One region of the Rhodopseudomonas sp. P1 genome, then DNA from elsewhere that is predicted to be linked to it. Evidence: predicted binding sites of a transcription regulator. Region 1 holds the regulator's gene; the other holds the start of a gene.
The links. The regulator HrcA, encoded in region 1, represses chaperone genes, less so after heat shock. The targets are predictions, from matches to a motif close to GTTAGCACTCNCNNNNNGNGAGTGCTAAC.

Region 1 (11,199 bases):
CCAGCGGCGGTGCGCAGGCCGTTGCCGGTTCGCCGAAGAGCTTCGGCGCCTGACAACCTACGTCAGCGCCTCAGGGCTTCTGCTCCACCCAGCCCAGCAGGGCGTCGAGCGCAGGGCAAAGCGACTGCCCCCAATCGGTGAGGTGATATTCCACTCTCGGTGGCACTTCCGGATACACCGTTCGGGCCACAATGCCGTCGGCCTCCAGTTGCCGGAGTTGCTGGGCCAGCATCTTCTGCGAAACGTCGGGGATTGAGCGCTCCAGTTCGGAGAACCGCAAGACGCGGCCGCCGAACAGATGAAACAGGATCAGGATTTTCCAGCGCCCCTCGAGTAGCCGGAAGCCGGCCGCGATTCCCTGCGCGGCGGTCAGCGGCGTGTGCGCTGGGTTACTTCGAGGTAAGTCACCGACCTTTTGGTGCGTTCTTGCCATGGCCGCAGCCTATTGCCAGCTCTGTCACGTCGCAATCCTGCGGCGCTTTCGAGAGTTGAGCGAGGTCCCCATGACGGTTTCCCTTCCGGCACCCATCGAAGCCTATTTCGTCGCCTCCAATGCACGGGCGGTGCAGGATGTTGCAGCGGCCTTCGCCGCCGATGCCGAGGTCCGCGACGAGGGCAAGATCCATCGTGGGCGCGAAGCGATCGCGGCCTGGAAGCGCGCGGCACTCGACAAGTATCAGATGCAGATGGAGCCACTGACGATCGAACGGGCCGCACAGACCGCGATCGTGACGGCCCGCGTCGCGGGCGATTTTCCGGGCAGTCCCGCGCGGCTGACCTATCGGTTCGGTCTCGGCGAGGACGGCATCACATCGCTCGAGATCGGCGCATAGTCCGCTAGGCTGCCAGATCGGCCACGACGGCGTCGAGCACCGGGAAGCCCTCTTGCGTCACGCGCAATCGGCCGTCGGCGTCGACCGCGATCGCGCCCTCCTCGCGCAGCAGCGCGATCCGCGACGGATCGAGCGGACGGCCGGACAGTAGTTGATAGCGCTGCGGGTCGATGCCTTCGGCGAGCCGCAGCCCCATCAGCAGGAATTCGTCGGCGCGCTCTTCGCTGGTGAGGCGTTCGTCGGCGATCAGCCCGTGCCCGGTGGCTTCCACGCGCATCAGCCAGCTCTCGGGACGTTTCTCGGTGGCGGTGGCGTAGCGCGCCGCACCGATATCGAGCCGGCCGTGGGCGCCGGGGCCGATCCCGGCATATTCCTGGCCGCGCCAGTAGATCAGATTGTGCCGGCATTCCGCGCCCGGGCGGGCGTGGTTGGAGATCTCGTAGGCCGGCAGGCCGAGTTCGGCGCAAACTGATTGCGTGACGTCGTACAGCGCCCGCGCCTCGGTCTCGTCCGGCGTCGGCAGCTTTCCGGCCTTGTGCAGCGAATAGAACGGCGTGTCGGGCTCGATGGTGAGTTGATACAGCGACAGATGCTCGGCGGCCTCGCCGATCGCGTAGCGCAGCTCGGCTTCCCACATCGCCGCGGTCTGTCCCGGCCGCGCATAGATCAGGTCGAATGAATAGCGGTCGAACGCCGATTTGGCGATCGCTACCGCATTCAAGGCTTCTTCGGCCGAATGCAGCCGGCCGAGCGCCTTCAGCGAGGCGTCGTCGAGCGCCTGCACGCCGAGCGAGACGCGGTTGACGCCGGCGGCGCGATAGCCGCGAAACCTCGTCGCCTCGACGCTGGTCGGGTTGGCTTCGAGCGTCACTTCGGCGTCGGGCGCGACCTGCCAGTGCCGGGCGATCGCATCCAGGATCGCCGCCACCGTCGATGGCTGCATCAGCGACGGCGTGCCGCCGCCGAGAAAGATCGAGCTCACCTGGCGCGGCCCGATCCGCTCGGCGGTGGTGGCGATCTCACGCGTAAACGCGCGGGCGAACCGCTCCTCGTCGATCGCGGCGTGGCGGACGTGGCTGTTGAAGTCGCAATACGGGCACTTCGACAGGCAGAACGGCCAGTGCACGTAGACGCCGAAAGCTGGGTCGGAGCTAGCCCGCAAGGCAAATCTCCGCCAGTTTGACGAACGCCTTGGCGCGGTGCGACAGGCCGAGGCCGAGCGGCGGTAGGCCGTGCTTCTCGACGCTGGTCATCTCGCCGAAGGTGCGGCTGTGACCCTCGGGCAGGAAAACCGGATCATAACCGAAGCCGGCGGTGCCGCGCGGCGGCCACACCAAAGTTCCGTCGGCGCGGGCCTCGACCTCTTCGATATGCCCGTCCGGCCAGGCGACGCACAGCGCCGAGACGAAATGCGCCTTGCGCTGCTCCGGCGCAGTCGCACCTCGCTCCTGGAGCAGGCGCTCGATCCGCGCCATCGCGCCGGCAAAATCCTTCGAATCCCTGGCCCAGCGGGCCGAATAGATCCCGGGAGCGCCGTCGAGCGCATCCACCGCAAGGCCGGAATCGTCGGCAAACGCGGGCAGCTGCGCGGCCTTGGCGGCGGCTTCGGCCTTGATTCGGGCATTGGCCTGGAAGCTGTCGCCGGTTTCGTCCGGCTCGGCGAGGCCGAGCTCGCCGGCGGAGATCGCCTCGATGCCGTAAGGCGCCAAGAGCTCTCGCATCTCGGCCAGCTTGCCGGGATTGTGGGTGGCGATCACGAGCTTGCCGGTGATTCGACGATGCATGGCGATGTCAGCCTAGCTCAGCTCGCGTTGCAAAGAAGTGGCAGGAATGACTCACCCAACCGCCATTTTCTGCAGGTCCACCAGCCGGGCGACGCCCTTTTGCGCCAGCGCCATCAGCTGCAGGAACTCGTCCTGCGAGAACGGGGTGCGTTCCGCGGTGCCCTGCACTTCGACCAGACGGCCGTCGCCGGTCATCACGAAGTTGGCGTCGGTCTCGGCCTCGGAATCCTCGGCGTAGTCGAGGTCCAGCACCGGCGTGCCGTTGTAGATGCCGCAGGAAATCGCCGCGACGTTGTCGCGGAGCACCTGGCCCTTGATCATGTTGCGGGCCTTCATCCAGTTCAGGCAGTCCGCAAGCGCCACCCAGGCGCCGGTAATCGAGGCGGTCCGGGTGCCGCCGTCGGCCTGCAGGACGTCGCAATCCACCGTGATCTGACGCTCGCCGAGCGCCTCGAGATCGACGATGGTCCGCAGCGAGCGGCCGATCAGGCGCTGAATCTCCACGGTCCGGCCGTTCTGCTTGCCGGCGGACGCTTCGCGGCGGGTGCGCTCCAGGGTGGCGCGCGGCAGCATGCCGTATTCAGCCGTCACCCAGCCGCGGCCCTGCCCCTTCAGCCACGGCGGCAGCCGCTCTTCCAGGGTGGCGGTCACCAGCACGTGGGTGTCGCCGAACTTCACCAGGCAGGAGCCCTCGGCATATTTGACGACGCCGCGTTCCAGCGACACGGCGCGCAATTCGTCGGGCGCACGGCGGCTCGGCCGCATGGGGGACCTCCATCTATGGCAGGGGGAAGAACAATGTTGCGGTGCTTTTAGGGGGCCGCAGCCGCAGCGGCAAGGGTTGCGGGCCAAAGCCATGCGCTCCCCGCTTGTAACCGGGCCGAAGCGACGACAAATTAAGGGGATTACGGAGGACAATTTGGCTCAGCACGACCCGATCGGCCTGATCGCGCCCAATGCCGGCCTTGCCCAGCTCAACGAGCGCTCGCGGGAGATTTTTCGTCAGATCGTCGAAAGCTATCTCGCGACCGGTGAGCCGGTGGGCTCCCGCAACATTTCCCGTCTGATTTCCGTCCCGCTGTCGCCGGCCTCGGTGCGCAACGTGATGGCCGATCTCGAACAGCTCGGCCTGATCTACGCCCCGCACACCTCGGCCGGCCGGTTGCCGACCGAACTCGGCCTGCGGTTCTTCGTCGACGCTCTGATGCAGGTCGGCGACCTGACCGAGCCGGAGCGGCAGTCGATCCAGGCGCAGCTTTCGTCGGTGGGACGGGCCCACACGGTCGAAGCCGCGCTCGGCGAGGCATTGACGCGGCTGTCCGGCCTGACGCGCGCCGCCGCGGTGGTGCTGACCGCCAAGGCCAACGTCCGGCTCAAGCACATCGAATTCGTCAGGCTGGAGCCGGAGCGTGCGCTGGTGATCCTGGTGGCCGAAGACGGCCAGGTCGAGAACCGCGTGCTGACGTTGCCGCCCGGGGTGCCATCGTCGGCGCTGATCGAAGCGGCCAATTATCTCAACGCGCGGATTCGCGGCCGGACGCTGGCCGAAGCCCGGCTCGAGCTCGAATCGCTGATGGTTCAGAACAAGGCCGAGCTCGATCAGCTCACCCAGAAGGTCATCGCGGCGGGCATCGCCAGCTGGTCCGGCGGCGACGGCGAAGACCGGCAGCTGATCGTGCGCGGCCACGCCAATCTGCTTGAAGACCTGCACGCGCTCGATGATCTGGAGCGGGTGCGGCTGTTGTTCGATGACCTCGAGACCAAGCGCGGGGTGATCGATCTGCTCGGCCGCGCCGAAAGCGCCGACGGCGTACGGATCTTCATCGGCTCGGAAAACAAGCTGTTCTCGCTGTCGGGCTCGTCCACCATCATCGCGCCTTACAGCGACGGTGCCGGCCACATCGTCGGCGTGCTCGGCGTCATCGGGCCTACTCGGCTGAACTATGCGCGGGTGATCCCGATGGTCGATTACACCGCGCGGATCGTCAGCCGGATGCTCGGCGGCTGATTTTCCGAAACTTGATTTTCGCGCCGCAAACCACGATATCCCGGCCAGCTCTCCCGTAACGATCCAGAGATTTTTCAAGAAGGTAGCGTGATGACCGAGACTGATGGACAGAAGGACAACAACCAGGACACGGCGCAGGCCGCCGCCGATCCGGTCGTTTCCAAGCCGTACATCATGCCGGACGACCCGGAAGAAGGATCGAACGAGGCACTGGTGCGCGAGGCTGCGGACGCGCGCGACAAGATGCTGCGGACGCTCGCCGAAATGGAGAATCTGCGGAAGCGGACCCAGAAGGAAGTCGCCGACGCACGTACCTATGGGGTGACCTCGTTCGCGCGCGACGTGCTCGATATCGCCGACAATCTGCAGCGTGCGCTCGACGCGGTGCCGGCCGACGCCCGCGCCAATGCCGAGCCGGGTCTGAAGGCGCTGATCGAGGGCGTCGAGCTGACCGAACGCTCGCTGCTCAACGCGCTGGAAAAGAACGGCGTCAAGAAGTTCGATCCGAAGGGCCAGAAGTTCGATCCGAACTTCCAGCAGGCGATGTATGAAGTGCCGGATCCGTCGGTGCCGGCCGGCACCGTGGTGCAGGTGGTTCAGGCCGGCTTCACGATCGGTGACCGTGTGCTGCGTCCGGCGCTGGTCGGTGTCGCCAAGGGCGGCGCCAAGGCGGCGCCGAGCGACGGCGGCAGCGAGACCGGCAGCGTCAACTGAGGCGAGCTGCGGCTTCGGCGCGAGCCGGAGCCGCGCCGCCGATCAGCCTCAAGTTGCTCTGAGAGAAAAAACGACGCGCCGCCTGCGCGTCGTTTTTCATTTGATCAGCGCGGTTGCAGACCGTCGCGGACTTTGCGGAAGCGCGGAAACGCGGTTTCCCATTGCTCTTTCGGCGACGAGCCGATCACCCGCATCGCCACATTGGCGCTGCCGAAGCGCAGCCACTGCACCACGGTCACTGGCGTATTGTCCTTGCCGCTGACGCCGGTGACCCGGGTCTCGAATCCGGGTGCGCCGTCGATCCGGATCGGCTCCGACATCGTGATCTTGCTCTCGCGCACGCCGGGGATCGCTTCGGCCGCCTGCTGGGCGAAGCGGGCGCGGTCGTCGGTCTTCTCCGGCACCGAGCCGATCAGGCCGAGCACCATGAACGGGCCGGTCTCGACCGCCTCTTCGTTGCCGTCGGTCAGCAGCAGCGCAGCCCCGGGCGCCAGCGTCCGCACCGTCTTGAAGTCGCCGAGCTCGCGGATCTTGAACGGCATCTGCGCGACCTGCTCGTCGACCGGCACCTGCTGCCGCACCGACACCGAGGACAGCATCTTCTTGACGGCCTCGTCCGAGTAGGTCTTCGCCTCGGTGGCCGGCACCTGGACGGCGACATAGCCGGAAAACAGCTTGCTGCCGGGCACGATCAGCGAGTAGCGGCGGACCTTGTCGGGCCCCACCACGGCATCTTCGGCGGTGAAATAGCCGTTGCCGGCGGTGGTCTCGATCTTCTCCGGCTTGACGTTGCCGAGCGAGCTTTCGGGCGCGGCTTTGAAGGCCGCGTCGATCTGATCGAACGCCGGCCCCGGCAGCTCGGACACCAGCACCTTGACGCCTTGGTCGGCGGACTCAAAGCCCAGGAAGGCCGTGGACTGGTTCAGCCCCGGCATCGGTACGATGCCGACCCGGATGCCGCGTGGGTAAACCGCATCGGCGGCAACCGCGTTGGTCGCGGCGGCCGACAGCAGGGCAATCGCAAACAAGCGCGCTATCTGTCTCATGGCGAGTTGTCCTGGGGCTGCATTGAGGCCGTTGTTTGGTCGGGTTCGACCGGGTTTGGTGCTGCAAATCGGACGGCCGGCGACTGCGATGATGCGCTGCGCGCGCCGGCCCGGCAAGCCGCGCCGCAGCGCGCTATGCAGGCGGTTCGTAACGATTCGTAAAGCCCATGTTTTCGTGATCGAAACGCCGCCACGGTCCTTGCGGACCCGACCCCCCCTCCTATATCAGGCTCACCGCCGCCAAATCGCGAGCAAGTGAATTTTCTTAGGGGGTTTGGACCGGTGCGCCGTCAGGGCCCGTCCAACTCGCCGCAAAAAGAAGGATGTGAACACCATGGGAAAGGTCATTGGTATCGACCTCGGCACCACGAATTCGTGCGTTGCCGTAATGGATGGTAAGTCTGCCAAAGTCATCGAGAACGCCGAGGGTATGCGCACGACCCCGTCGATCGTCGCGATCACCGACGACGGCGAGCGTCTGGTCGGCCAGCCGGCGAAGCGTCAGGCGGTCACCAATCCCGAGCGCACCTTCTTCGCAGTCAAGCGCCTGATCGGCCGCCGCTACGACGACCCGATGGTCGAGAAGGACAAGGGTCTCGTCCCCTACAAGATCGTCAAGGCTTCCAACGGCGACGCCTGGGTCGAAGCCGACGGCAAGACCTATTCGCCCTCGCAGGTCTCGGCCTTCATTCTGCAGAAGATGAAGGAGACCGCGGAAGCGCATCTCGGCCAGAAAGTCGATCAGGCCGTCATCACCGTTCCGGCGTACTTCAACGACGCCCAGCGCCAGGCCACCAAGGACGCCGGCAAGATCGCCGGTCTCGAAGTGCTGCGCATCATCAACGAGCCGACCGCGGCCGCGCTGGCCTACGGTCTCGACAAGGCCAAGACCGGCACCATCGCGGTGTACGACCTCGGCGGCGGCACCTTCGACGTCTCGATCCTGGAGATCGGCGACGGCGTGTTCGAGGTGAAGTCGACCAACGGCGACACTTTCCTCGGCGGTGAAGACTTCGACATGCGTCTGGTCAACTACCTCGCCGACGAATTCCAGAAGGAGCAGGGCATCGACCTGCGCAAGGACAAGCTTGCGCTGCAGCGCCTGAAGGAAGCCGCCGAAAAGGCCAAGATCGAGCTGTCATCGACGACGCAGACCGAGATCAACCTGCCGTTCATCACTGCGGACCAGTCCGGTCCGAAGCATCTGACCATGAAGCTGACTCGCGCCAAGTTCGAAGCGCTGGTCGACGATCTGGTGCAGAAGACCATCGAGCCGTGCCGCAAGGCGCTGAAGGATGCCGGCCTCACCGCCGGTGAGATCAGCGAAGTGGTGCTGGTCGGCGGCATGACCCGCATGCCAAAGGTCCAGGAAGTGGTGAAGCAGCTGTTCGGCAAGGAGCCGCACAAGGGCGTCAACCCGGACGAAGTCGTGGCGATCGGCGCGGCGATCCAGGCCGGCGTGCTGCAGGGCGACGTCAAGGACGTGCTGCTGCTCGACGTGACCCCGCTGTCGCTGGGCATCGAGACGCTGGGTGGCGTGTTCACCCGCATCATCGATCGCAACACCACGATCCCGACCAAGAAGAGCCAGGTGTTCTCGACCGCCGAAGACAATCAGAACGCGGTCACCATCCGGGTCTTCCAGGGCGAGCGCGAGATGGCGGCCGACAACAAGATGCTCGGTCAGTTCGACCTGATGGGCATTCCGCCGGCACCGCGTGGCATGCCGCAGATCGAAGTGACGTTCGACATCGACGCCAACGGTATCGTCAACGTCTCGGCCAAGGACAAGGCGACCGGCAAGGAGCAGCAGATCCGCATCCAGGCTTCTGGCGGTCTGTCCGACTCCGAGATCGACAAGATGGTCAAGGACGCCGAAGCCAACGCGGCCGAAGACAAGAAGCGCCGCGAGGCGGTCGACGCCAAGAACCACGCCGACGCGCTGGTGCACTCCACCGAGAAGGCGCTGGCCGAGCATGGTTCGAAGATCGACGAAGGCGAGCGCCGCAGCATCGAAGACGCGCTGAGCGATCTGCGCGAAGCGCTGAAGGGCGACGATGCCGAGGCGATCAAGACCAAGAGCAATACGCTGGCGCAGGCTTCGATGAAGCTCGGCGAAGCGATGTACAAGCAGGCCGAAGCCGGCGGCGGTGCGCAGCAGGCCGGTAAGGACGACGTGGTCGACGCCGAGTTCACCGAAGTCGACGACGACAAGAAGAAGTCGGCGTAAGTCACCTCCGACGGAGACTACGCGACGTGGACCATGCCCCCATCTGAGGAACGCCATCCGCGGTCATCAGGTGGGGGTTGTCTTGTAAGGTGTATCGATCCCGTTTCGGGATTGGGCGCCGGCCGTGGCGGACGCTCCTTCGGAACGGATCTTTCACCGGCATGAAAGCTGCACGCACCCGGAGCCAAACGGGTTGAATTCCAGCAGGTTTGACGGATGTCCACCACCAAGCGTTGCTACTACGAAACCCTCGAAGTCGAGCGCAACGCCGACGACTCGACGCTGAAGAGCGCCTTCCGCAAGCTCGCGATGAAATGGCACCCGGACCGCAATCCCGGCGACCCGCAGTGCGAGATCAAGTTCAAAGAGATCAACGAAGCTTACGAAGTCCTCAAGGATGGCGATAAGCGCGCCGCCTATGACCGCTACGGCCACGCGGCGTTCGAGCAGGGCGGCTTCGGCGGAGGCGCCGGGTTCGGCGCGGGCTTCGCGTCGTCGTTCTCCGACATCTTCGAAGATCTGTTCGGCATGGCGGCGCAGCGCGGCCGCGGCACCGGCCGTGAGCGTGGCGCCGACCTGCGCTACAATATGGAAATCACCCTGGAGGACGCCTTCAAGGGCAAGACCGCGCAGATCGAAATTCCGGTCTCGGTCACCTGCGAAGCGTGCTCGGGCACCGGCGCCAAGGCCGGCACCAAGCCGAAGACCTGTTCGACCTGCGGCGGCGCCGGCCGCGTTCGCCAGGCCCAGGGCTTCTTTACGCTGGAGCGCACCTGCCCGAGCTGCCAGGGCCGCGGCCAGACCATCGAAGACCCCTGCCCGTCCTGCACCGGCTCCGGCCGCGTCACCAAGGAGCGGACGCTGTCGGTCAACATTCCGCAGGGCGTCGAAGACGGCACCCGGATCCGGCTGGCCGGTGAAGGCGAAGCCGGTCTGCGCGGCGGACCGCCCGGCGACCTCTACATTTTCCTCTCGCTGGCCAACCACGCCATCTTCCAGCGCGACGGTGCCGACCTGCATTGCCGCGTGCCGATCTCGATGGTGACGGCGGCGCTTGGCGGCGAATTCGAAGTGCCGACGATCGATCGCGGTAAGACCAAGGTCAAAGTCCCGTCGGGCACGCAGACCGGTCGCCGCTTCCGCATCGCCGGCAAGGGCATGCCAGTGCTGCGCTCGCGGCAGGTCGGCGACATGTATGTCCAGGTGGTCGTCGAAACGCCACAGAACCTCACCAGGAAGCAGCAGGAACTGCTGGCGGAGTTCGAAAAATTGTCCTCCGGTGAAACCCAGCCCGAGGCCGTGGGTTTCTTCTCGAAGGTCAAAGAATTCTTTGGCTCCCGCGCTAGCGCTCCCTGACGGTCGTCTAACTTGACCGGCCTGGGTGTGGCCTATACTTGTTGATGTAACAAAAATTTGACACTGGGCCGCGTTTTCCCGGTTGGTAGCTGAATGGCTTTGCAGTCGTCCGTTCGCGCGTTCAAGAAGCCGCCCCGTCCGCTTGTCGACGAGGTCCGCTTTCTGCGCTCCTGGATTGAGAAGCCGTTGCACATGGGCGCGGTGATGCCGTCGGGCAAGCTGCTCGCCCGGACCATGGCGCGTTACGTCGACATCCAATCCGATGGGCCGGTCGTCGAACTTGGGCCTGGGACCGGCGCGATTACCAGCGCGCTGGTGGAGCATGGTGTCGACCAGAAACGTCTGGTTCTGCTCGAATTTGATCCCGGCTTCTGCGCGCTGCTGCGCGAGCGCTTTCCGCTCGCCAAAGTCGTGCAGGGCGATGCTTACCGGCTGCGCGACTCACTGTGGGATGCGCTCGAGGTCCCGGCAACTGCGGTCGTATCCGGTCTGCCGCTGGTGACCAAGCCGATGCTGACGCGGATGAAACTGATCCGCGATGCGTTCACGCTGCTCGAACCCGGCGCGCCGTTCGTGCAATTCACCTATTCGGTGGCCCCTCCGATCCCGAAGTCGCTGCCCGGCGTGTCGACCGAGGGTTCCGAGCGAATCTGGATGAACGTTCCGCCCGCCCGTGTCTGGGTTTACCGCAAGCGCTGACGCGCCGCCGGTTCGAGCTCCGACTTCTCTGATTTGCTGACAGCACTTGGTTCGCGATCACCCCACCCGCCCTTGATCGCGGCGGCGCGCTGGGGGATACCGGGCCATGTCCGCGGTCAAGATCCTGATCATTCCCGGTTCGCTGCGCACCGGCTCGCACAATGTGCGGCTGGCGGCCGCTGCCGCGCATGAATTCGCGCGGGCTGATATCGACACCACCTGGCTGTCGCTCGCCGACTACCCGCTGCCGATCTACGACGCCGACTTCGAGGCGAAATCCGGGGTGCCGAAGAATGCTGTCGGCCTGAAGCGGATGATCGGCGCGCACCATGGCGTGTTGATCGTCAGTCCCGAATACAATTCGGCGCCGCCGCCGCTGCTCAAGAACGCGATCGACTGGGTGTCGCGGGTCGAGGATCCGCATGAGACCCAGGGGCAAGTGTTTCGCGACCGCGCCTTCGCGCTCGCCGCAGCCTCCGAAGGCAAGCTCGGTGGTGCGCGCTGCCTCGCCGCGCTGCGGCTGATCCTA
Region 2 (11,199 bases), 2.1 Mb from region 1:
TCTAACATGCGGACATCGTTCAGGACCTTCCGACGACTAGGACTGCTCGGCATGCTGGCTGGCATTGCGCTGGTTGCAGGCGTCGCGCCGCCGCGGGCCGACGACACTGCCGAGACACTGCGCCTCGCGGTCGGCGGCGAAGCCAGCTTCAGCCTGAAAGAGAATCCGTCGACCGGCTATCGCTGGCATCTCGACACCAAAGCGAGCCGCAATCTCGACCTGATCGAGATTTCCGATGCTGGTTACCGCCAGGGCGGCGGCGATGTCGTCCACCAGCCGATGGTCGGCGTCCCCGGCACCCGGTCGTTCCGCATCATCGCCCGCAAGGACGGCACCGCCACCGCGGTGTTCGATTACTTGCGCGACTGGGAGAACCAGGCCCCGGCGCAGCGCCACACCGTCACGGTCGAGATCGCGCCACGCTGACCGCAGCTACTCGCCGCCGGTGCGAATGAAGTCGGCGATGCGTTCGTTCTTACGCAGCTCCGCAACATCGTCCGCCGTCGGCAATTGCGGCCGGTCACGCGTGACATTGACGACGCAGAGAAAGCCAAGGCAGTCGCCGCGATTGGCACGAAACTGATGCCAGGTCATCGGCGGGATGAACACCAAATCGCCATGCCCGACATCGCTGATCGTGTCGCCGACCAGGCACTGCCCGCGCCCGCGATGGATCATCACCGCATGCACATGGGCGTGACGCTCCAGCGTCGAATAGCCGCCCTCGTCGACTTCAAAATAGCGCCACTCGCAGGCGAGATTCGGATCAGAGAATAGAAGCTGCCGCGAGACGTCCTGGAACGGCGCCTCGGCGGTTTGCTTGTACGGCATCACCGCGACGCCATCCCAGCGGCCCGGGGCAGTCTGCGCGCGGACACCAGGGCGCTCGCCCGCGGTCGGGTGCGGCGTTGCTGAATCGTCATTGGCCATGGCTTGCCACCTCCGCGGTGAACCGCGCCGCCTGCTCGATCAGTTGCTCGCCCGCCGCCAGCAGGCTGCCGCCGATCAGCAGCATCACGTCGGAGCCGTAGAATGCCAGCAGTTCGTGGATGCGATCAATCGCGATACCGCCGGCCGGCACCGGCAGGCACGGCTTCAGATCGTACCAGTCGCGCCGCGCCGCGTCCGCCAGCGCGCTACAGGTCTCCGGCGTGTAGGCGAACCGGCCGCCGTGATGCGGGAAGATCGTCGCATCCGCCCCGAGCAGCCTGAACAGTTTGCCAAGCAGCAGATCGGGCGCGATCCGCTGCGCACCGGCCAGCGACGGATGCGCCAGCATGACCAACCCTTCCGCCTCTTTGGCGATCAGGTGGAAGTTGGCCAGCCCAATGATCATCGGCATCAGCATCACCGCGGACAGGCCTTCGCGGCGGACAATGTCGAGCTGCCGCCGCATGTCGTCGAGCGAACCGGAGACATGCGGCGCGTACAGCGTCGCGGCGCCCCGAGAGTCGCAGGCCTCGCGCACCGCGCGAGCCACCGCCGGCACCCGTGCCGAAAACGGACTGAACGCCTGATCGGCAATGCCGTGGTCGTCCTTGATCAGATCGACACCACCGAGCGCCAGCCGGTGCGCCAGCCCAGCCAGTGCCTCCGGCGCCAGTCCCTGCGGCTTCAGCGCCGACGCAGTCAGCGCCCGCCGCGGCGTGCCGAGCTTGGCGCGAAGACCGGCGATGCCGAGCCTCGGCCCACCGAAGGCGGCCGGATAGGCCGGCGGCAGTTCGACGTCGGCCAGCGTCACGTCGGGCTGGATCGAACTGTTGCCGAACAGCATGTTGATGAGCTGTCCGGGCTCGGCCGGCGCCGTCGCGCTCGCCAGGCTGACCTGCACCGAAAAACGAGCCTCGCCGATCGGCGTGATCGCCTCGACCCGGCCGACGATCTCCTCGCGGATCCGCTGCTCCGTAACCGCCGCCAGCGGACACTCGACGCTCTGCTCGATCGCCAGCGCTTCGGCCCGGGCAGCGATCTCCCCCGGCGCCGAGGCGACCTGATAGGTGACGATAATCCGCTCGCTCATGTTCAATCCGATATCGGGAAGTCCGAGGTGTCGGCCTTGTCTAGCACAACCCGTTCGGCCGCACTGTCGCCGCCCACGACGAAGCCAAGATGACGGCCGCGCCCCAGCGGCCCGCGCTTTAGTCGACTTGCCAGCGCGCCCTGCCCTGGCCTACCCATCGGCTTCGGCTCGGGGGACGACATGCTTCAACTGCAATCCGGATTCGGCGTGTTCGCGCTGCTGATGCTCGCCTGGGCATTCGGCGAGAATCGCGACCGCGTGTCGGTGCGGCAGGTCGCGATCGGGCTCGGCATCACGCTTTTGACTGCGGTGGCGATGCTGAAGCTGCCCGGCGCCGCTCAGGCGTTCAGCGCGATCAACGATGCAGTCGGCGTGATCTCGGCGGCGAGCCGGGCCGGCACCTCGTTCGCGTTCGGCTATCTCGGCGGCGCGCCGGCACCATTCGACATCAAGGCGCCGGGAGCCGATTTCATCCTCGCGTTTCAGGCGCTGCCGGTGGTGCTGGTGATGAGCGTGCTGACCACGCTGTTGTTCTATTGGCGGATCCTCCCGCCGGTGGTGCGGGGCATGGCCTGGCTGCTCAAGCGCACGCTCGGCGTCGGCGGCGCGGTCGGGCTATCGACCGCCGCCAATGTGTTTCTCGGCATGGTCGAAGCGCCGCTGTTCATCCGCCCCTATCTGGCGCAGCTCACCCGCAGCGAACTGTTTCTGGTGATGACCGGCGGCATGGCCGGCATCGCCGGCACCGTGCTGGTGCTGTACGCCACGCTGCTGGCGCCGGTGCTGCCCGACGCCGCCGCGCACTTCGTCATCGCCTCGGTGCTCGGCGCGCCGGCCGCGATTCTGGTCAGTCTGATCATGGTGCCGGAGACCGAAGCGCGCGCAACCGGCGGCGAACTCGCCGACCCCGGCCAGATCGCGGTCAGCAGCATGGATGCAATCGTCAAGGGCACCGCAGCCGGCCTCGAACTGCTGCTCAACATCATCGCGATGCTGATCGTGCTGGTGGCGCTGGTGTATCTCGGTAACGCCGTGCTCGGCCTGCTGCCGCATGTCGGCGGTGAAGCGATCACGCTGCAGCGGCTGCTCGGCTATCTGATGGCGCCGGTGTGCTGGCTGCTCGGCCTGCCATGGGATCAGGCGGTCACCGCCGGTTCGCTGATGGGGATCAAGACCGTCCTCAACGAGCTGATCGCTTATGTCGAGCTGGCAAAGCTGCCGCCCGATGCGCTCGACCCGCGCTCGAAGCTGATCATGCTGTACGCGATGTGCGGCTTCGCCAATTTCGGCAGCCTCGGCATCATGCTGGGCGGCCTGACCGCAATGGCCCCGCAGCGCCGCGAAGAGATCGCAGCCCTCGGCCTGCGCTCGATCGTGTCCGGCACACTGACCACCTGCTTGATGGGTGCGGTGGTGGGGCTATTGACGTAGTCTTGCGCACTGCGATCAGTTTTTCGACGCTCACCAACATCGGCACAACTAATCTCGGCCGCTGTGGAAACAGCGCCGTAACCGTATCGCGGTAACTGTCGCAATCGATCCCTGCTCAACGTGCCGCTCTGCCGCTACGACCGCGGCGCGCGGCAATGGTCGCCCTATCCGCTGCCGGCCGACGAAGGGACCGCCGACCGGCAATAACGAAGTCAGTGCAATCTGAAGACACCGTCGATCGCGCGCAGCTCGGCCGGCTTGATCAGCTTGGAATGCGCGACGGTGACGGCGAACAGCGGCCCCTCGAGCTTCGCCTTCCAGAAACTGAGAAAGTCATTCAGGGCGGGGAAATCGGGCGCCAGGTCGTAGTCCTGCCACGTGTAGCTCTGCAGCAGCCACTGCCGGTCGGGGCGGCGATAGAGAATCTCGGCCGTCGTCAGACCGTAGCCGAGCACCTGCTTCCTGAAGTCTTCAGAAACTGCACCTCGTTCGACCATAAATCCTCCTTCCCGAACCAGCATTCCGCAACAGTTCGCGACCGGGATTGCCTGGGAATGCCGTCCTTCCGTCTGCTGTCCCCGCGGTGCTGGGCTCCGGTCTTCACTTGCCCACCCCGCGCACCTGAAAATGTGACGCATCTGGACTGGGCATCTCAAGTCAAAAATCGACGGCAGATGCGGAAAAATGCAGCCTTAGCAGCGACTTAATACAAGTGCTAACAGGGGCACCAAGGGCACGGGATCGTCGGGGCTTGATTGTCGCCGCATCGTCGTTCACGGTGTTTGGCAGATGTTCCGCGCGAGTGCTAAAAATTTCGCGCGCAGCCCTTGTCTCCCGAAAACCCTCGACTATCTCGTCCGTGTCGCGCTGGCACTCAATGTCCGCGACTGCCAATATTTCGATTTCTGAAACAAGTTCAGACACTTAGGAGGACTTGCATGAACTTCCGTCCGCTTCACGACCGCGTCGTGGTCAAGCGCATCGACGCCGAAGAGAAGACCGCCGGCGGTATCATCATTCCTGACACGGCCAAGGAAAAGCCCTCGCAGGGCGAAGTCGTTGCCGTCGGCCCGGGTGGCCGCGACGAAGCCGGCAAGCTGATCCCGATCGACCTCAAGGTCGGTGACCGCGTGCTGTTCGGCAAGTGGAGCGGCACCGAGGTCAAGATCGACGGCAAAGAGCTGCTGATCATGAAGGAAAGCGACATCATGGGCGTCATCACCGACGCCGGCGCCAAGAAGAAGGCCGCCTGAGCCTTTGGCTGTCCCTCACCCTGAGGAGCGCCTGCAAGGCGCGTCTCGAAGGGTGAGCTCCACACGCTGAGACCGCTCATCCTTCGAGATGCGGACCTGCGGTCCGCTCCTCAGGATGAGGAGACAACGATCCAACCCAAGGGAAACCTCTTATGTCCGCTAAAGAAGTCAAATTCGGCGTCGACGCCCGCGACCGCATGCTGCGCGGCGTGGACATTCTCGCCAACGCCGTGAAGGTCACGCTGGGTCCGAAGGGCCGCAACGTCGTCCTCGACAAGTCGTTCGGCGCGCCGCGCATCACCAAGGACGGCGTCACCGTCGCCAAGGACATCGAGCTCGACGACAAGTTCGAGAACATGGGCGCCCAGATGGTGCGCGAAGTCGCCTCGAAGTCGGCCGACGCCGCCGGTGACGGCACCACCACCGCGACCGTGCTGGCCCAGGCGATCGTCCGCGAAGGCGCCAAGGCGGTTGCCGCCGGCATGAACCCGATGGATCTGAAGCGCGGTATCGACCTCGCGGTGGAAGCCGTCGTCGCCGACCTCGTCAAGAACTCCAAGAAGGTCACCTCGAACGACGAAATCGCTCAGGTCGGCACCATCTCGGCCAACGGCGACTCGGAGATCGGCAAGTTCCTCGCCGACGCGATGAAGAAGGTCGGCAACGAGGGTGTGATCACCGTCGAGGAAGCCAAGTCGCTCGAGACCGAACTCGATGTCGTCGAGGGCATGCAGTTCGACCGCGGCTACATCTCGCCCTACTTCGTCACCAACGCCGACAAGATGCGCGTTGAATTCGACGACGCCTACATCCTGATCAACGAGAAGAAGCTCTCCAACCTCAACGAGCTGTTGCCGCTGCTCGAAGCCGTGGTGCAGACCGGCAAGCCGCTGGTGATCGTCGCCGAAGACGTCGAAGGCGAAGCCCTCGCCACCCTCGTCGTCAACCGTCTGCGCGGCGGCCTCAAGGTCGCGGCCGTCAAGGCGCCGGGCTTCGGTGACCGCCGCAAGGCCATGCTGCAGGACATCGCGATCCTGACCGGCGGCCAGGCGATCTCGGAAGACCTCGGCATCAAGATGGAGAACGTCACCCTGCAGATGCTGGGTCGCGCCAAGAAGGTGATGATCGACAAGGAGAACACCACGATCGTCAACGGCGCCGGCAAGAAGGCCGACATCGAAGCCCGCGTCGCGCAGATCAAGGCGCAGATCGAGGAGACCACCTCGGACTACGACCGCGAGAAGCTGCAGGAGCGTCTGGCCAAGCTCGCCGGCGGCGTCGCGGTGATCCGCGTCGGCGGCGCGACCGAGGTCGAGGTGAAGGAGCGCAAGGATCGCGTTGATGACGCGATGCACGCCACCCGCGCCGCGGTCGAGGAAGGCATCGTCCCGGGCGGCGGCGTCGCTCTGCTGCGCGCTTCCGAGCAGCTCAAGGGCCTCAAGACCAAGAACGACGACCAGAAGACCGGCGTCGAGATCGTGCGTCGCGCCCTCTCCGCCCCGGCCCGTCAGATCGCCATCAACGCCGGCGAAGACGGCTCGGTGATCGTCGGCAAGGTGCTCGAGAAGGAGCAGTACGCGTTCGGCTTCGACTCGCAGTCGGGCGAATACGGCGACCTGGTCAAGAAGGGCATCATCGACCCGACCAAGGTGGTGCGCACCGCGATCCAGAACGCCGCCTCGGTGGCCGCGCTGCTGATCACCACCGAAGCGATGATCGCCGAACTGCCGAAGAAGAACGCCGGCGGCCCCGCGATGCCCCCGGGCGGCGGCATGGGCGGCATGGACTTCTAAGTCCAGCGACCTTCGCAAAGACGATGAAGCCCGGCGGAAACGCCGGGCTTTTTTTGTTCGGCTATCAAATTCCAATCTCTCGTTCGTCATTCCGGGGCGCGCGAAGCGCGAGCCCGGAACCCATACTCGCTGTGCTAGCGGTCAAGCACAGCCGTCGATGCGTTCTTGATCCAGCTTGAACTCCAGTGGTTAAGGATTTCGGGCCCGCGAGCTTTCGCTCGCGTCTGGGAATGACGATCTCGAAGATTGTCGCATTTACTCCAAGAGCGCGCACCATCGCGCGATCCGCGCTACAGAGGGCGCTCCCTCTCACCACCGCCCGAGCGAACCCATCCATGGCCAAATCAGCAAATTATATCGACAGGCTCGACGACGCGCTGGAGGCGCTCGGCCCCGACGCCATGCTGGTCGAGGAACTCGACGGCTTCGTTGCCGGCCTGCTGCTGTGTCCCGAGCCGATCAAGCCCGGCGACTGGCTGCCGACGGTCTGGCAGGTCGGTGACGCTCCCTCGCCGCTGACCGATCCCGCGCACGCCAACCGCGTGTTCGCGCTGATCGTGCAGTACTACAATTCGGTCGCCCGGACGCTGTCGGACCACCCCGAGCGCTACCAGCCGCTGCTGCCGGTCGATCCCGAAAGCGGCGAATTGGTGTGGCAGGTCTGGATCGACGGCTTCGCGGCAGCGACCGACCTGCGGCCCGAGACGTGGAGCCGCCTGGACGATGCCGACGAAGCGACGACGGCCGCGTTCAACGGGCTGCTCGATCTGATCGAGATTGCCGACGCTGAGGCGAACGCCGAAGCGGACAGTCCGCCCAGCGATCGCCCCGCAATCACCGCGCCGAACTCCGACCAGATCGCCGGCTGGATCCTGACGCTGAACCGCTGGCGCATCGCCCATGACCCGGCGCGGCGCGAGATCGAATGGGGACCGCCCTCAGCGGCACGCAAAGTCGGCCGCAACGACCCCTGCCCCTGCGGCTCGGGCAAGAAGTACAAACGCTGCTGCGGGATGACCTGAAGCACCGCGGTGCGGCGGCCGCCGGACGATCGCTCATCCGGCAGCCGCGTTGTCGGCTCAGAACGAGACGCGGAGGTTGGCGCGGACGCCGTGGTCAGAGATGCTTGAGCCGACCTGTCCGGAGTAGTTGACGCTGAGCGCGGTGCTCGGATTGAGCGCGGTGCCGAGGCCGGCTTCGAACACAGCAGCGTCCTTTGCCAGCGGAAGACCCGATACCGTGAACGCATTGCCGGTCGCAAACGCGTTCGTGGCGGTGGGGATCACGGTGTTCATCGTGTGCCGCCAGCCGACCATGCCGCTCGCCGTCACGGCGGTGGTGCCGAGCGTCAGCGCACCGTTGGCACGCAGGCCGAGTGTCGAGAACGTCGCATCGACATTGTCGCCAGCGCTGCGGAGCGCAGCCGCCCCGCCCCGCTCGGTGAAGCCGGAGGTGTCGAGGCTGACATAAGCAAGGCCGGCGAACGGCTGCAGCGCGGCGCGGCCGAGTTCGACGGTGTAACCGACATCGCCATAGACCTGCGTGGTGCGGGCGTTGTAGTCCGCGGTCAGCCGGTCCGAGAAGCCGGTCAGCGCCACGGTGCGGCTCGACGACAGATTATGCCAGGCGTGATTGGCGCCGAAGCTGACCGCCAGCGCGTTCCAGGCCCGGCCGCCGTAGACGCCGACACTGTAGGTGTCGCCCGTCACCGAACCGCGGCCGCCGTCGAGATTGATCGAGGTCGACCCATAGCCGCCGACCACGCCGAGCCGCAGCGCGTTGAACAATTCGCCATCGGCACCGAACAGTACGCCGCCGGCGTTGCGACGCACGTCTGCGGCATTGCCATTGCCATCAGCCTTCGCCCACGAGCCATAGGCGCGCGCCCATACCGCCGTGGCAGGTCCGCGCAGCGCGGACTGCACCTGCCGCGAGGTCGCTTCGCGCACGAACCGGCTGTCGTCGAGCAGCGCTGTCTTGGCCGATGCGAAGGCCTCGCCCGAGAGCTGATCGAACGCCGCCCGTGCCGCAGTGTCGGTCGGCGACGCCGCGACGCCGGCACGAAGACCGCCGCTACTCCCCATCGCCTGCAGCACGCCTGCGGTGGCGCGCTGATTGGCGGTCAGAGCCACCTCAGTGAAGCCGCGGGTCTGCACCGCCTGCAGATAGACGTTGTTCGGATCGTAGTTGGCGATCAGCGAATAGAACGCCGACACGCTGGTGTCGCCGGTGAGGACGTAGGTGCCGTTGACGCCGCCTGCGGCGGTCAGCACGGTGTAGCGCGCATCCAGCGCGTAAGGCGAAGCGCCATACTTGGTGAGCTTCAGGATCGCGCCAGGCGCAATCGTCGCGGTGCCGCCGACCGCGATCCGGTCCGACACCGTGCTGCCGGGTACCAGCTCAGCATTGTAGGTCGAGCCGGCCGCCTGCTGATAATTGCCGGTCACCGTCAGCGTACCGGGGCTGTTGCCGGGCGCGACTGTTGCACCGGCCTGGGCGTCGACGCCGCCGACCGTGCCGGAGCCGGTCAGCACCGCGCCGCTTTCCACCGCCATCACCGCGCCGATCACGCCGGTCATGGTCAGGATGCCGCCGCTCACCTGCATCGTGCCGGTGAACTGCGAAGAATCGCCTGTCAGCGTGGTGCGGCCGGCAATTGCTTGGATCGAGCCGTTGCCGATGATGTCGGACGCCAGCGTGTAGTTGGACGAGGTGTGGTTGAAGACGAGCTGACCGGTGCCGCTGCCGAACACGATGCGGGGCGCGGTGATCGTGCCCGGCGCGGCGGCCGCCTGCCCGCTCCCCGCACCGATCGCGAGCACGCCTTGCCCCTGGGTGTCGTAGCCGATCCGGATCTCGTTGTCGGCCTTGAGCTCGGCGCCGTTCGACACCACCACGGTGCCGTTGCCATTGAAGCCGGCATAGACATTCCCTGGGGCGTTGCCGGCGACATTGGCTTTAGCCCACAGGCGTGTGCCGTCCCCGGAAACGTTGATGGTACCTTGCGAATGCGGGTCCATGCCGGCACCAATGGAAGCTGATGTGACCACAGCGCCATCGGTCACGTTCAGAATGCCGTTGCCGTTCATCGGATCGACGTCGCGTCCCCCGTTCTGGCCGCCAACATAGATCCGCTCAGCGACATCGACGATCGTGCCGCGGCCCGAGATGTTCATGGTCGTGAGATTGCTGCCATCCGGTCCTACATAGATGCCGCTGGCATAGAGATAGGCTCCGTTCAGGACGTTGACGGTGCCGCCGGAAGGACTCAGCCACGCCGCAGCGCTCGAATTGTTCGGATCACCGATCTCAACATGGGTGCCGGCATCCCGGATGGTGACCTCGGCTCCGGCGCCGGTGTAGATGCCGGTATTGCGGATATAAGCAGCCGCGCCGTTTGAAATCGTCAGGCTGCCGGTCGCCCCCGCGGTGCGCGCGATATCGATGCCGGCGGTGCTGGTCCACACGGTCTGCGGTCCGGTCACCACCAGCGAGCCATTGCCGCCGCTGCCCGCTTGCCAGCTCGCGGTGGAAAGTCCCAGCCGCCGGGTGGTCAGCGAGGCGCCGTTCGACACATTGATACTGCCGACGCCGCCATCGCGGCCGACGCTCACCTCGTTGGTGTCGGTCCAGCTCGCTCCTGCGCCGCTGAGGGTAACGCTGCCGTTGGCTCCGGCACCGTCGCCGACCGTAACGGCCGTGCTGGGAGTGGAGGAAATGCTGCCGCTGCTGCAAGTGAGGCCGGTCGTATTGCCGGAGATCGCGCAATCCGCCAGCGCCGGGGCACTGCCGAGCACCCCCACCGCCAGAAGCGGCGCGAGCGACGTCGTGAGCAGCAGTTGCTTTTTCATCGTGACTTCCAAGAACAAGAGGGAGATCGGAGCGGAAGGTCGCTGCGGGAGCAGCGGCTTCAACACGGCGTCGAGGACGACGCCGCCAGCAAACAGAATGGCAGCCGGTCGAGACCGGCGGCATTTGGACAAAGCTTCGCCGCTCAGACCGAGGCGGTCTGTTGAAGCCGGATGTCGGAAGAGCGTTGGAGCGAACCGCTAAGCGTTCGTTCGACCGCGCAATGTGTCGTGCAAGTCGAGACCTGCCAGCTGCGGACTAAACGTTGCTGCCCTCGATCGGCGCAGAAATCGGCAACGCCTGCGTGCAATGAGCGAAAGCGTCCTGCAACGCTTTGAAAATGATCTTGTTGCCAGTCGCCATCTTGGCCCCCGCCGACCGTCTCTTTTTGAACATTGCTTTTTGTTTAATTGGGTGGGTTCCATCACGCAACAACATACCTGCCGCTTCAGACTGTCGCAGGTTTGCTCTGCGGATTCTTGTGGATGTTTGCCTCACGGCGCCGCGCGATTTGCCGCTGTGTAGAACGGCGCTGGGCAATAGGCGCCGCCTTATACTGATTCCCTGTCGCCGCTCGCGGTTTGCGCCTCGTATATCGTCGGCCTGCGTACGATGATGTACCAACGTCGGACAGAATCACTCGGCGCACTCGATGCAACGCGCAATCGATGACGACATTGCAGCCGGTGCCGCCCCTTTCGCAGACTCGCTGCGATGAAGTCGATTGATCGCCCTACTCCTCCGCATGTTTCAGGATCGCCTTGAGCAGCCCGGGAAAGCGCGCGTTGACGTCGGCTTCGCGCACGACGTTGCGGTGTTCGACGCCCCTCTTGGTGGTGCGGATCAAACCCGC

Region 2: groES (co-chaperone GroES) is a predicted target of HrcA. The motif match lies at 4,318-4,346, and genes of this name have one in related genera.

The regions. Positions count from the first base shown of each region.
Region 1 covers NZ_CP088006.1:344,392-355,590, forward strand. The annotation lists gene LRC39_RS01660 (penicillin-binding protein activator) at 1-53, shown strand, start outside; gene LRC39_RS01665 (winged helix-turn-helix transcriptional regulator) at 71-433, opposite strand; gene LRC39_RS01670 (nuclear transport factor 2 family protein) at 432-833, shown strand; gene hemW (radical SAM family heme chaperone HemW) at 838-1,995, opposite strand; gene rdgB (RdgB/HAM1 family non-canonical purine NTP pyrophosphatase) at 1,985-2,617, opposite strand; gene rph (ribonuclease PH) at 2,669-3,382, opposite strand; gene hrcA (heat-inducible transcriptional repressor HrcA) at 3,537-4,625, shown strand; gene grpE (nucleotide exchange factor GrpE) at 4,716-5,339, shown strand; gene LRC39_RS01700 (hypothetical protein) at 5,444-6,385, opposite strand; gene dnaK (molecular chaperone DnaK) at 6,720-8,615, shown strand; gene dnaJ (molecular chaperone DnaJ) at 8,832-9,971, shown strand; gene LRC39_RS01715 (class I SAM-dependent methyltransferase) at 10,065-10,670, shown strand; gene LRC39_RS01720 (NADPH-dependent FMN reductase) at 10,777-11,199, shown strand, end outside.
Region 2 covers NZ_CP088006.1:2,405,365-2,416,563, reverse strand. The annotation lists gene LRC39_RS11205 (protease inhibitor I42 family protein) at 52-426, shown strand; gene LRC39_RS11200 (cupin domain-containing protein) at 433-930, opposite strand; gene LRC39_RS11195 (RuBisCO large subunit C-terminal-like domain-containing protein) at 920-2,020, opposite strand; gene LRC39_RS11190 (NupC/NupG family nucleoside CNT transporter) at 2,201-3,451, shown strand; gene LRC39_RS11185 (usg protein) at 3,664-3,948, opposite strand; gene groES (co-chaperone GroES) at 4,390-4,704, shown strand; gene groL (chaperonin GroEL) at 4,857-6,497, shown strand; gene LRC39_RS11170 (UPF0149 family protein) at 6,833-7,519, shown strand; gene LRC39_RS11165 (autotransporter outer membrane beta-barrel domain-containing protein) at 7,577-10,348, opposite strand; gene LRC39_RS11160 (hypothetical protein) at 10,605-10,784, opposite strand; gene LRC39_RS11155 (ArsR/SmtB family transcription factor) at 11,080-11,199, opposite strand, start outside.